One region of the Solibacillus sp. FSL W7-1436 genome, then DNA from elsewhere that is predicted to be linked to it. Evidence: riboswitches for the same ligand, from Rfam matches in the RefSeq annotation. Region 1 holds a riboswitch; the other holds the start of a gene.
The links. Region 1 has a riboswitch for S-adenosylmethionine ahead of MKX73_RS05130 (bifunctional homocysteine S-methyltransferase/methylenetetrahydrofolate reductase). Riboswitches for the same ligand answer to the same signal wherever they lie in the genome.
Positions count from the first base shown of each region.

Region 2: linked by a shared signal. The riboswitch ahead of metA (homoserine O-acetyltransferase MetA) and the one ahead of MKX73_RS05130 (bifunctional homocysteine S-methyltransferase/methylenetetrahydrofolate reductase) in region 1 are both predicted to bind S-adenosylmethionine.

Region 1 is NZ_JBBOWV010000001.1:1,024,555-1,030,816, reverse strand. Features, by position in the region: gene MKX73_RS05140 (chemotaxis protein) at 7-501, shown strand; gene hemG (protoporphyrinogen oxidase) at 645-2,030, shown strand; SAM riboswitch class I at 2,118-2,215, shown strand; gene MKX73_RS05130 (bifunctional homocysteine S-methyltransferase/methylenetetrahydrofolate reductase) at 2,318-4,162, shown strand; gene metH (methionine synthase) at 4,155-6,262, shown strand, end outside.
Region 2 is NZ_JBBOWV010000001.1:3,215,277-3,221,538, forward strand. Features, by position in the region: gene MKX73_RS15880 (AAA domain-containing protein) at 1-1,503, shown strand, start outside; gene MKX73_RS15885 (nucleoside-diphosphate sugar epimerase) at 1,524-2,276, shown strand; SAM riboswitch class I at 2,340-2,447, shown strand; gene metA (homoserine O-acetyltransferase MetA) at 2,605-3,546, shown strand; gene MKX73_RS15895 (ABC transporter ATP-binding protein) at 3,812-4,582, opposite strand; gene MKX73_RS15900 (YczE/YyaS/YitT family protein) at 4,703-5,329, opposite strand; gene MKX73_RS15905 (HesB/YadR/YfhF family protein) at 5,476-5,766, opposite strand; gene plsY (glycerol-3-phosphate 1-O-acyltransferase PlsY) at 5,876-6,262, opposite strand, start outside.

The sequences.
Region 1 (6,262 bases):
ATTTTCATGTTTATGTTTGCAGTCCACCAATTCTCTTCTGAACATAATGAGGATAGTAGTATTCAAAAACTACAGCAAATGCTATTAGAACAGCGAGAGAATTTGACGACGCTATGTACAATCGTAGAATATTTAAAAAGTTATATCCAAACAGGATTAGATCATAAAGATGTTGTTAAATACAAGCAAAAAATCCAAATGATGACGGATAAACAAGAAAAACGCTACAATCAGATTGATGAGCTTATCAATACTAATATTTTGGAATTGAAGAAGGGTAAAACAGCAGATAATACCGCACTTATATACGGGAAAGAAGTCCGGAAAATTGAATCTGGTGTTCGTACTTTAAAACTATTTGCGAGCGATGCGGTGAATATGTTAGATCTTAACAAACACTTGGAAAATCGCAGCAGTGAACGCATCCGTTATTTTGATAAACGCTCTATGTCTTTGGAAGCAGAAATTATTTCCCTAACAAAGCAACTATCTTATAAATAGTATAAGAAGCCGTCCTACCATAATTTCAGGTAGGATGGCTTTTCTTATGTGTTTGTGAAAATTGTAATACCCTACAGACCATATTTTGTATAAAAAAGTTTATACTTATAAAAGAGAAGTGATCGAAATAGGAGAGAATGGATATGAAAACAGTAGTAGTTGTAGGTGGCGGGATTACCGGGCTATGTACGATGCATTATTTAAAAAATAAAATGCATGAGCAAAACGTGGAAGCGCGGTTAATACTGATTGAAAAGAACGAATATTTAGGCGGGAAAATTCATTCCGAAAAGGATAAAGGCTTTATTATGGAAACGGGGGCTGACTCAATTGTAGCTCGCCATCCGGAGGTATTGAAGCTCGTAAAAGAACTTGATTTTGAATCAGAGCTTGTCTATAACGAAACAGGCATTTCTTACATTCATACGAATAATGAGCTGCATGCAATCCCGGCAGGATCGACATTCGGTATTCCGATGAGTGTGGAATCGCTCATGTCGAGTACATTAATTTCTGAAGAAGGAAAGAAGAGAGCACTTCAAGATTTAGAAATCCCGAATACTAGATTTACAAAAGAAAGCTCGATCGGTACGTTTTTGGAATACTTTTTAGGAGAAGAAATTGTCCGCAAGCAAATTGCCCCTGTATTGGCTGGTGTTTATTCAGGCGATTTATATCAATTAAGTCTGGCATCCACTTTGCCTTATTTAGTGGACTATAAGAACGACTACGGATCGATTATTAAAGGGTTCGAGGCACATCGTGAGCAATTCGAAAAAGCTGCGAACAAGAAATTTATTTCTTTCCGTTCGGGGTTATCGGCACTGATCGATCGTTTAGAAGAACAGCTGCCGGAAGTTGAATTCATGAAAAAGACAGTGACAAAGCAAATCAATAAATTAGGCGAGCAATATGAAGTCGTGCTGGAAGATGAAACAATTTTAGCGGATGTTGTTGTACTGGCGGTCCCGAATGAAACGGTACGCCAAGTCATACAGAATGAAGCGCTGGAAGACCAGCTGAAAAAGTTTACAACGGCATCCGCTTTAACGATGTATGTGGGCTTTGATGTACCGGACAATATTTTACCGGCAGATGGGACAGGATTTATCGTTTCGCATAATAGTGATTTAGTTTGCAATGCGTCTACATGGACGAGCCGTAAATGGAAACATACGTCTGCAGAAGGCAATTTACTCGTTCGCCTGTTTTATAAAAATATTAATCCGCATTATGAAGAGTTGGCAGCCATGTCTGATGAAGAATTGACGAAAGTCGCATTGGAAGATATCCGTCTCAGCCTGGGTATTGAAGCGGAACCGACAGTCGTCAATGTAACAAAGTGGATTGACCAAATGCCCCGTTATGATTTGGCGCATAATGAAGCATTATCGGAAGTTATACAGCAACTGGGAACAGATTACCCGAATGTTCTTTTGGCAGGATGTGCCTATTTCGGTGTAGGAATCGGTGCCTGTATTTCAAACGGCAAAAAAACGGCTGAACAGATTATTAGTCGAATTATGTAAAGAAATACTTCATTCAGCTAAAGGGTATTGACGGAACTATTAGATAACGTTATGATTCATTTAATTATTTTAAAAATTCATATTATTTTCTTATCAAGAGAAGTCGAGGGACTGGCCCGATGAAACTTCAGCAACCAACGTTAAGTCAGGTGCTAAATCCAGTGGCGGATGCCAGAAGATGAGAAGGGATTAAGTTGATAACTATTATGCCTTCTTTTATTTAATGAAAGAAGGCTTTTTTATATCGTTAATATACTGAAAATACTGTAAATGATGGAGTGAGGGCAATGGGTTTACTTGAAGAATTACAAACACGGGTTTTAACAGCAGACGGGGCAATCGGAACACTTCTTTATTCATATGGATTGGATTATTGTCATGAAGAGATGAATATTGCACGTCCTGATATTATAGAGAAAATTCATGGTGAATATATTGCGGCAGGTGCAGATATTATTCAGACAAATACATATGGAGCAAACCGGATTAAGCTTGCGCGTTATGGCTATGAAAATCGTGTGAAGGAATTTAACGAAGCTGCTTTAAAAATTGCAAAGCGTGCTGCTTCCCTGGATGGGCAATATGTTCTGGCGACGATCGGTGGTATTCGCGGAATCCGAAAAAGTGATGCGACATTAGACGAAATTTTAACTGCATTCCAAGAGCAGGCCGAAGTATTACTAGCTGGTAACCCGGATGGATTTTTACTGGAAACGTATTACGATTTTGAAGAATTATCGCACTGTGTCCATCTACTACGTTCAATGACTGATTTACCGATCATTGCCCAGGTGACGATGCAGGAACCGGGCGTCCTTCAAAATTTAATGTCTCTGAACGAAGCACTTCAGGATTTGGAAAGATTAGGTGCGGACATTGTGGGGAGCAACTGTCGCTTAGGTCCTTTCCATACGATTCAGGCATTTGAAGGAGTCAATTTACCGGATAAGGCTTTTTTATCGGCTTACCCGAATGCGTCATTATTGGATATTGAAGATGGCCGTGTTGTCTATGAATCGGAAACCGACTATTTCGCACGAGCAGCCGTTGAACTTGTAAACCAGGGAGTCCGTTTAATTGGCGGTTGCTGCGGAACGACCCCGAAGCATATTGCGGCTGTAAAAAAACGTTTGGCGAATATGCAGCCGATCGAAACGAAAGAAGCGAAACATGGGCAAACACAATTTGTCCGTATTCCGGAGCCTCGTAAACAAGAGCCGCTCCATGAAAAGGCTAAACGTGAACGTTCTGTTATTGTGGAACTTGATACACCGCGTCATCTGGAAATTGACGGATTTGTCGAAGGGGCTAAACAACTGGCAAAAGCGGGCGCCGATGTCATTATGATGGCTGATAACTCACTTGCTTCGCCGCGAATCAGTAATATCGCGATGGCTGCTATTTTAAAAGAGCATGGAATTCGTTCATTGCCGCATTTAACTTGCCGTGACCGCAATTTAATCGGGCTTCAGTCACATTTAATGGGACTTGATGCGCTGGAACTCCATGATATTCTTGTCATCACAGGGGACCCGACAAAAGTGGGGGATTTCCCGGGAGCGACGAGTGTGTATGATGTTTCGTCAATGGAGCTTATTTCTCTTATTAAACAGCTAAATAAAGGCGGTTCTTTTACAGGGAAATCGCTGCGCAAACAGGCGAATTTCTCGGTAGCCGCTGCCTTTAATCCGAATGTCCGCGTGCTGGACCGTGCAGTTGCCCGTTTAGAGAAGAAAATCGAGCATGGTGCAGATTACTTTATTTCACAGCCGGTTTATACGAAAGAAAAAATTATCGAAATCTATGAAGCGACAAAGCATTTGGAAACACCGATCTATATCGGGATTATGCCGCTTACTTCTTCACGCAGCGCGGAATTTTTACATCATGAAGTACCGGGCATTAAATTGTCCGATGAAGTACTTGCGCGTATGGCTGCCTGCGGGGATGACAAGGAAGCATCGACAGCAGAAGGAATCGCGATTGCGAAAGAGCTGCTCGATACTGCATGCAAATACTTTAACGGTATTTACTTAATTACACCGTTTTTACGCTATGATATGACGCTGGAATTAATGGACTATGTAAAACAATATGATGTGGAAAGTAAAGGAGTTCAGTCGAATGTATAATCACCCGATTCATGAGCAATTACAAAAAAGAATACTTATCATCGATGGTGCCATGGGGACGATGCTTCAGGCAGAAAACCTAACATATGAAGATTTTGGCGGAGAGGACTTGGACGGTTGTAATGAAAACCTGGTACTGACGAGACCTGATGTTTTGGGCAAAATTCACCGTGAATATTTAGCTGCCGGCGCAGATATTATTTGTACAAATACGTTTGGCGGAACACCTCTTGTTCTAGATGAATATGACTTAGGCGACAAGGCGGTTGACATTAATAAGCAGGCGGTCGAAATTGCACTGGAGGCAGCGAAAGAGTTTTCGACACCAGAATGGCCGCGCTTTGTTGCAGGTGCAATCGGGCCTACGACAAAAACATTGTCGGTAACAGGCGGTATTACATTTGAAGAGTTGGAAGAAAACTTTTATATACAGGCTAAAGCGCTAATCGAAGCTGGGGCGGATCTAATCTTAATGGAAACTTCCCAGGACATGCTGAATGTTAAAGCAGGAACGATTGCAATTCACCGTGCATTTGAGGAACTTGGCAAAGAGTTGCCTGTCATGATTTCAGGGACAATTGAGCCAATGGGAACAACGCTTGCCGGGCAATCAATCGAAGCATTTTATATTTCGATCGAACATATTAAACCATTGTCTGTCGGACTGAACTGTGCGACAGGTCCGGAATTTATGACCGATCATATCCGTTCATTGGCAGAGTTGTCGAATGGCTACATTAGCTGTTATCCGAATGCCGGCTTACCGGACGAGGAAGGCTGCTACCATGAAACACCGGATTCATTATCAAAAAAACTGCAAGGCTTCGCAGAAAAAGGCTGGCTGAATATCGTCGGCGGCTGCTGTGGTACAACGCCGGCACATATTGCGGCGATCCGTGAAGCGGTAGATGGCTATAAACCGCGTGAGCCGAAAGATGTAACACATGGACATGTCGTATCAGGTATCGAGCCATTGCAATACGATGAATCAATGCGCCCGTTATTTATCGGGGAGCGTACGAATGTTATCGGCTCTCGTAAATTCAAAAACCTGATCGTTGACGGCAAATTTGAAGAAGCAGCGGAAATTGCACGTGCACAGGTGAAAAACGGAGCACATGTCATCGATATTTGTTTAGCAAACCCTGACCGTGATGAAGTGGAAGATATGAAAAACTTTATGCAGGAAGTTGTGAAAAAAGTTAAAGTACCGCTTGTAATTGACTCGACAGATGAAAAAGTAATGGAAGTCGCACTGAAGTTTTCGCAAGGTAAGGCTATTATTAACTCCATTAACCTGGAAGATGGCGAAGAGCGTTTCGATGCTGTGATGCCACTTGTGAAAAAATATGGGGCATCGCTTGTTGTCGGTACGATTGATGAAACTGGAATGGCTATTACACGTGAACAGAAGCTTGAAGTGGCGAAGCGTTCTTATAAACTCTTAACAGAAAAATGGGGCATGTCAGCAGAAGATATTATCTTTGACCCGCTAATGTTCCCGGTAGGTACAGGTGATGAGCAATATATCGGTGCTGCTGAGGAAACAATCGAAGGAATTCGCATGATTAAGGAACATTTACCAGGCTGCTTAACAGTGCTTGGTGTAAGTAATGTTTCGTTCGGTTTACCGCCGGTTGGACGTGAAGTATTGAATGCGGTGTACTTATATCACTGTACACAAGCTGGCCTGGACTATGCGATTGTAAATACTGAAAAACTGGAGCGCTATGCATCGATTCCTGAAGAGGAAATCAAGCTGGCGAACGACCTGATCTTCAATACAAACGATGAAACGCTCGCTGTATTTACTGACTTTTACCGTGATAAAAAGAAAGATGCCGTCGTGAAAGAATTACCGGCGACAGTGGAAGAACGCCTTGCGTATTACATATTGGAAGGTACGAAGGAAGGGTTAATTGAAGATTTAAATGCAGCCCTTGAAAAGTTCGATACACCGCTTGATATTATTAATGGACCATTAATGGCAGGGATGGCGGAAGTCGGCAAGCTGTTTAACGAAAACCAGCTGATTGTAGCAGAAGTGCTTCAAAGTGCCGGTGTCATGAAAGCAGCGGTTGCTCATTTGGAGCAGTTCAT
Region 2 (6,262 bases), 2.2 Mb from region 1:
ATGGATGCGATCAATGAAAAAATCGATCCGACGATTACGCTAAACCATTCCACGGATGAACTGGAAGAACTGCTCGCGACAAATGAACTGGATCAGATGAAAACCGAAACACAGCGCCAAAACCGTGAAAAAGTGGAACTTCAGCTGAACAAAAAAGCGGAAGAGCTGGCAGTGTTAAATGAACAGATTGCCCTTGGTACGGAGACGGTCGAACAGTTAACAGTGCGCTTTAAAGGAATCAACAGTGAAGGCGTGCAGCTTGAAAAACGCAGGACAGAACTTGAACAGCAGACAAAACTGAACCCTGAGCAGGCGATTAATGAAGTAAATGAAAAGATCGGGCTTCTTACAGAAAAGATCGAGACGCTTGAAGTGAAAATCAGTCTGCTTCCGGTAACGGCAGAACTTCAAAACGAATGGCACGGTCTGCTGAAAAATGCCAATGCCCATGACTTGGACGAAATCCGCAAATTGTATGTAAAACATGCCAATGTGATCGGCACAACTTGTGTCGCATCGGCCAATAAAGAGTTTATGGACAACTATCCGACATTTGATGTCGTCATTATTGATGAAGTTTCGAAAGCAACACCGCCGGAACTGCTGTTGCCGATGTTAAAAGGCGCAAAAATCATTTTAGTTGGGGACCATCACCAGCTGCCGCCGCTTGTAGGCGATGCGACATTTGAAGAGACATTGGAGCAAGTTGTGAAGGAAAGTACAACATTTGAAGAAAAACGGGAGCTTGAAAAGTTACTGGAAGAATCATTGTTCGAGCGTCTTTATAACAATTTGCCATCGCAAAACAAAACGATGCTCGCACTCCAATATCGAATGCATAAAAATATTATGTCAACTATCACACCGTTTTACGAAAATGAATCCGAACAGCTGCAATGTGGTTTGGAGGATTCAGATGCCGTACGTGATCATTTCCTTGAAACATCAAAAATTACACGAAATCACCATTTACTATGGCTTGATATTCCGAATGCCAAGCCGTATTTTGAAGAGCGTATGAAAGAAGGTTCGAGTTTATTCAATTTAGCGGAGCTGGAACAGATTAAACAGCAGCTGCTTGAATTAAATGCCGCAACAGAACAGGCGAAAGCTCAAGGGCTGATTCCACAGGACGCATTAAAATCGGTTGGTGTTATATCATTCTACGCGGAGCAGGTGAAGCGCATCAATCGTCTGATCGACCAGGAAATCAGTGTACCGCATTTACACATCCGTACAGGATCCGTCGATAAATTCCAAGGGATGGAGATGGATGTCATTATCGTCAGCATGGTGCGGAATCATGACAATGAGCGCGGAGAAATCGGATTTGCGAAAGATTACCGCCGTCTGAATGTTGCCTTGTCCCGCGCACGGGAACTGCTCATTATGGTCGGCAGTACCGAAATGTTCACAAAGCGTCCAAAGAGCGCGAAAACAAGGGATATGTATGCCCATGTATTAACGACAGTAAAAGAGCAAGACGGCTATTTTGCTGTGTAGAAACAGGGGGATTGGATTGAATGGATTTACAAAATACAGTTTTACAGCTGCAGAAAGAACTCACCCAAAATCCACCCGTTGAAATCAAAAAACAAATGCAGTATGCCATTCCGATTCACACATTGGAAGTGAAATATCATCCGGTAATGCGTAATGTCATGGATATTTTGATGAAAATGATGCTCATTTCATTTGAGAAGGCGAAACTGAAAAATGTGGAGCTATTAGCCGAAATTTTATTGGTGGAACTGTTATTTATTCATGATTTGACGAATAAAATGTTACGACTGGGTATGATTGTGAAGGAACAGGAATTTGCACTTACTGCCAAAGGGAAAGCACAGCTGGAATCGGGCATTTTTGAAGAGGAACTTGAAGAAACAAGTTATTTCATTCAATACAGCCCGATTCATGAACAGCCACTCGGGGGTGACCTGGAGGAATTTGCGGATCTGGAAGAATTTCCGGAGCCTTTCCCGACAATCGAAACAGAAGAAATCGAAGCGATTGAAGAGACGTTGCTCGTTGATTTTATTCAACAGCAACTTTCGGAACAGCCGGTGGCGGAAGATGAAGTACCGCATTATATAACAAGTGTTGTTTCGACGGAATCGATTCAGATTAATGATATTCCGGTCCTGTGTTTTTTACTGTTCGATCAAAAGGAAAACAGGCATTTTGTGCGGGTATACAATACATTGACACGTGTATGGGATGAACGGCTGGAAACCATCTTATTCAATATAGAAAAAGAACAGCTGCAGGAAGAGTAAAATAATATTTTTGGAATTATTGCAAAATTATAAAGTACATGATACACTAATGACAATTTAATAGTCTTATCAAGAGAAGCGGAGGGACTTGGCCTTATGATGCTTCAGCAACCTCTAGTCATACTAGAAAGGTGCTACTTCCAGCAAGGTGTGAACCTTGGCAGATAAGAACGGGTAAAAAAGCCCCTCTCAATTCTGTTTTGCTGGATTGAGAGGGGCTTTTTATATTGTTCCGGAACGGTTTCGTTTCGCTCGTAAAACAATGCATTGCCTGAATACCACAGATTATTAAAGGATAGTTGAAAAAGTTTATGAGGGGGAAAGTGGAATGCCGATTAATATTCCGAAACATTTACCGGCGGGTGAGCTGCTTAGAAAAGAGAAGATTTTCGTCATGGAGGAAGACCGTGCGAAAACGCAACAAATCCGACCGTTAAATATTTTAGTGTTTAATTTAATGCCTGAAAAAGAGAAAACCGAACTGCAATTGCTGCGCTTACTCGGTAATACACCATTACAGGTAGATGTGACATTTTTAAACACGGCTACATACGAATCAAAAAATGTCTCCAAATCGCATTTAGATACTTTTTACCGGACGTTTGACCAAGTGAAGCACCGTCGTTTTGATGGGCTCATTATTACAGGAGCGCCAGTCGAGAAAATGGAATTTGAAGATGTAGGCTACTGGAATGAAATTACGCATGTTATGGACTGGGCAAATGATCATGTCACTTCAATCATGTATATATGTTGGGGCGCACAAGCTGCCCTGTATCACCATTTTGGCATCGGAAAATTCGAATTGCCGAAAAAGTGCTCCGGTGTTTATTCCCATGTGATTACGGATTTAACCGTTGATTTAGTACGGGGTTTCAGTGATGAGTATGTGGCACCGCATTCACGCCACACATCGGTTTCGATTGATGAAGTGCGGGCACACCCTGACTTGCGTCTACTAAGCTACTCGGATGATGCTGGCGTGTTTATCGTTCAGTCGAAAAACAATAAACATATTATGATCACAGGGCATCTGGAATATGATGCAACGACTTTATCGGATGAGTACTTCCGCGATAAGGAGAAGGATCCGGACAATACGGAGATTCCGGTCAACTATTTCCCGAATAATGACCCGCTGCAGGCACCGAAAAATGTTTGGCGTGCTCATTCGCATCTGTTGTTCTACAACTGGCTGAACTACTACGTATACCAAGAAACACCGTACGAATGGCATTACGTCGATGAAAATATTGAATATCATATTTAATGCTTATAAATTAAAAACTGGAACATAACCCAAAAAGCTATTTTTCTCTAGGAGAAAAATAGCTTTTTTTGCTGAGCGTTAAAAATTGATTTCCATTCCGGGTCGGACGCTTTCCGCGGGCACGGCCTGAGCCTGTAGTCTCAGGCGTCGTGCTATTCCCGCAGGAGTCGCCTCCCCTCCATTCCAATCAATTTTAAAAAGTATCCATTTCTTAATAAGGATTTTCTTCTTATCCAAGGGTACTTTTACTTATTTTCCAACTTCTTTATTTAATCGCGACCCAGGCACGTTCGCGTTCGATCTGCAAACTGATTTCCCGCCCGAAGAAATCGCTTAATAATTCGTCTGTTAACACAACTTCGCGTGCATTGGCTTCGATATTTTTTCCGTCTTTCATTAATAGCACATGGCTAAAACAAGGCAGAATTTCTTCTACATGGTGCGTCACATAAATAAGGGTAGGGCCGTTGTCTGCTTCTGCAATCTGTTCAATCGTTTGCAGCAGGTTTTCCCGTTCGATCAAGTCCAGACCGCCACACGGCTCATCCAATATTAGAATTTCCGGATCCGCCATAATCGCCCTTGCGATTTGCACACGCTGGCGTTCACCTTGCGACAAATGTTCGAATGATTTATTCGCTAAATGGTCACAGTGAAAATGCTTCATGATCGAAACCGCATGATCGATTTCTTCTTCCGTCACATCATTGAACAGACGAAGGGCACCGAATTTTCCGCTGAGCACGATTTCAATCGCATTATCCTGCCAGTTGAAGTTATCGATCATCGCATTGCTCACCCAGCCGATCCGCGTCCGCAGTTTCGGTATATATGTTTTCCCGTATGTTTCACCCAATACTTGGACCTTACCTTCATTCGGCCAAATATAGCCGTTAATTACTTTCAGCAATGTCGTCTTGCCGGAGCCGTTTAACCCTAAAATAGCCCAATGCTGTCCCTTTTGTACATGCCAGCTTAAATCGTTTAAAATCTGTTTGTCATTGCGATATAAATGGATATTTTCAATATGTATCATTTAAAAACACCTCCACTTATTACTATGCACTTTTTTCCATTATTACGAAAGTATTTTTTGAAAATTGTAACAATTAAATACAAAAAAAAGCAAACGCATAATGTTTGCTCTCCTCATTATTTATATAATAACGCCTTCGACACCTGCTGCGCGGTGGAACAGCTTTCCGTTCCATTTGAGCGCCCATTGTACGACAGGCCCTAAGCCGAACGCCATAAATACCGTACCGACTCCGACTGGTCCGCCCAATACAAACCCTAATACGGCAACCGTTACTTCCATTGTCGTACGTGCGCGGTTGACACTCCAGCCGAGACGGTGCACTAACAGCAGCATTAGCGTATCACGAGGTCCTACACCAAGGTTTGCGACCATATACATTCCGCAGCCGAAGCCCAGCAGGACTACGCCGACAGCAAACGCCAACGTTTGTTCCAACAGCGTATTCGCATCCGGTAATACAATCAAAAATATATCAATAAAAATCCCTGTCAGGAACATGTCCAAATAAGTTCCGACTTTCGGCAATCTTTTCGTGAAAAACGTATCGACAGCCAGAATGAGCAAGCCTAAAATAATCGACCACATACCGACCGTTAAGCCTAAGTTTTTTTGCAGTCCGATATGAAGGACATCCCACGACCCGACGCCAAGTATTTGGCCTTTAATCGTCAATGCGACGCCTAATGATAAAACAATGATGCCTGCGATGAAAAATACGCAGCGCCAATAAAATTCCTGTTTCACTTTCACATGTAATCCCTCATCAATCCTCGATATAATCCTTACTCATTATAACGATTGAATCGGCAAAAATGGATTTACAATAAATTCGAAACATTTGAACTTTTTGAGCGGCAAATTGTTCGTATTAGGAAGCGGGAACAGGGCATTTATTTTTCATACGAATAAGTTAATTCATCGGACGAATCGGCGACATCTACAACTAAATGATGTTCATTAAAAAACCATTCGTCGGATTTTTCGATGTAGAAATGAATATCTTCCACAACCTTTTCGATGCCTATTTCATGGGGCTGCTCCCGTGTCATGCCTAGCGAAAACCCTTCATGAAAAGGTGAAGAACCCCCATATCGTGCATAAAAGCGAATAAAATCACCTTTTTCTACTTCCATCTCTTGTTTAAACCAATTGAGTGCTTTTTCTGACAGTTTGATTTCCATATATTTCACCTCTACTGTCATTATGCAGTAAATAAAAAAAACTTACAAAGGCCGCGTTCCAAAATTTAAGTATAAAAAAGACTGAAGGGAAACTCCTTCAGTCAAGTGTTTAAAATCCTTTGATTTTTGGTTCGGTACCGGCTTTGATCCGCTTAATATTTTCACGGTGACGGTAAAAAATGAAGCCTGCCAGAACAACAACTAAAATGAATAATGCATATTCACCTGTTATCATCCAATGCCCAATTACATAAATAACCGCTGCAGCGGATACAATCATAGAAGACAAGCTGACCATCTTTGTTAACTTTAGGGCGATGACAAATACGATGATTAAAATTAAAAATAATGGTAAATTATAGCCTAAAATAACACCGCCGCTGGTAGCAACCGCTTTTCCTCCACGGAAACTAGCAAAAATCGGGAACATATGGCCAGCAGCCGCGATGACACCCAAGATTAAAGGATGGACAGTGCTGTCAGCGAAAAACGGCAA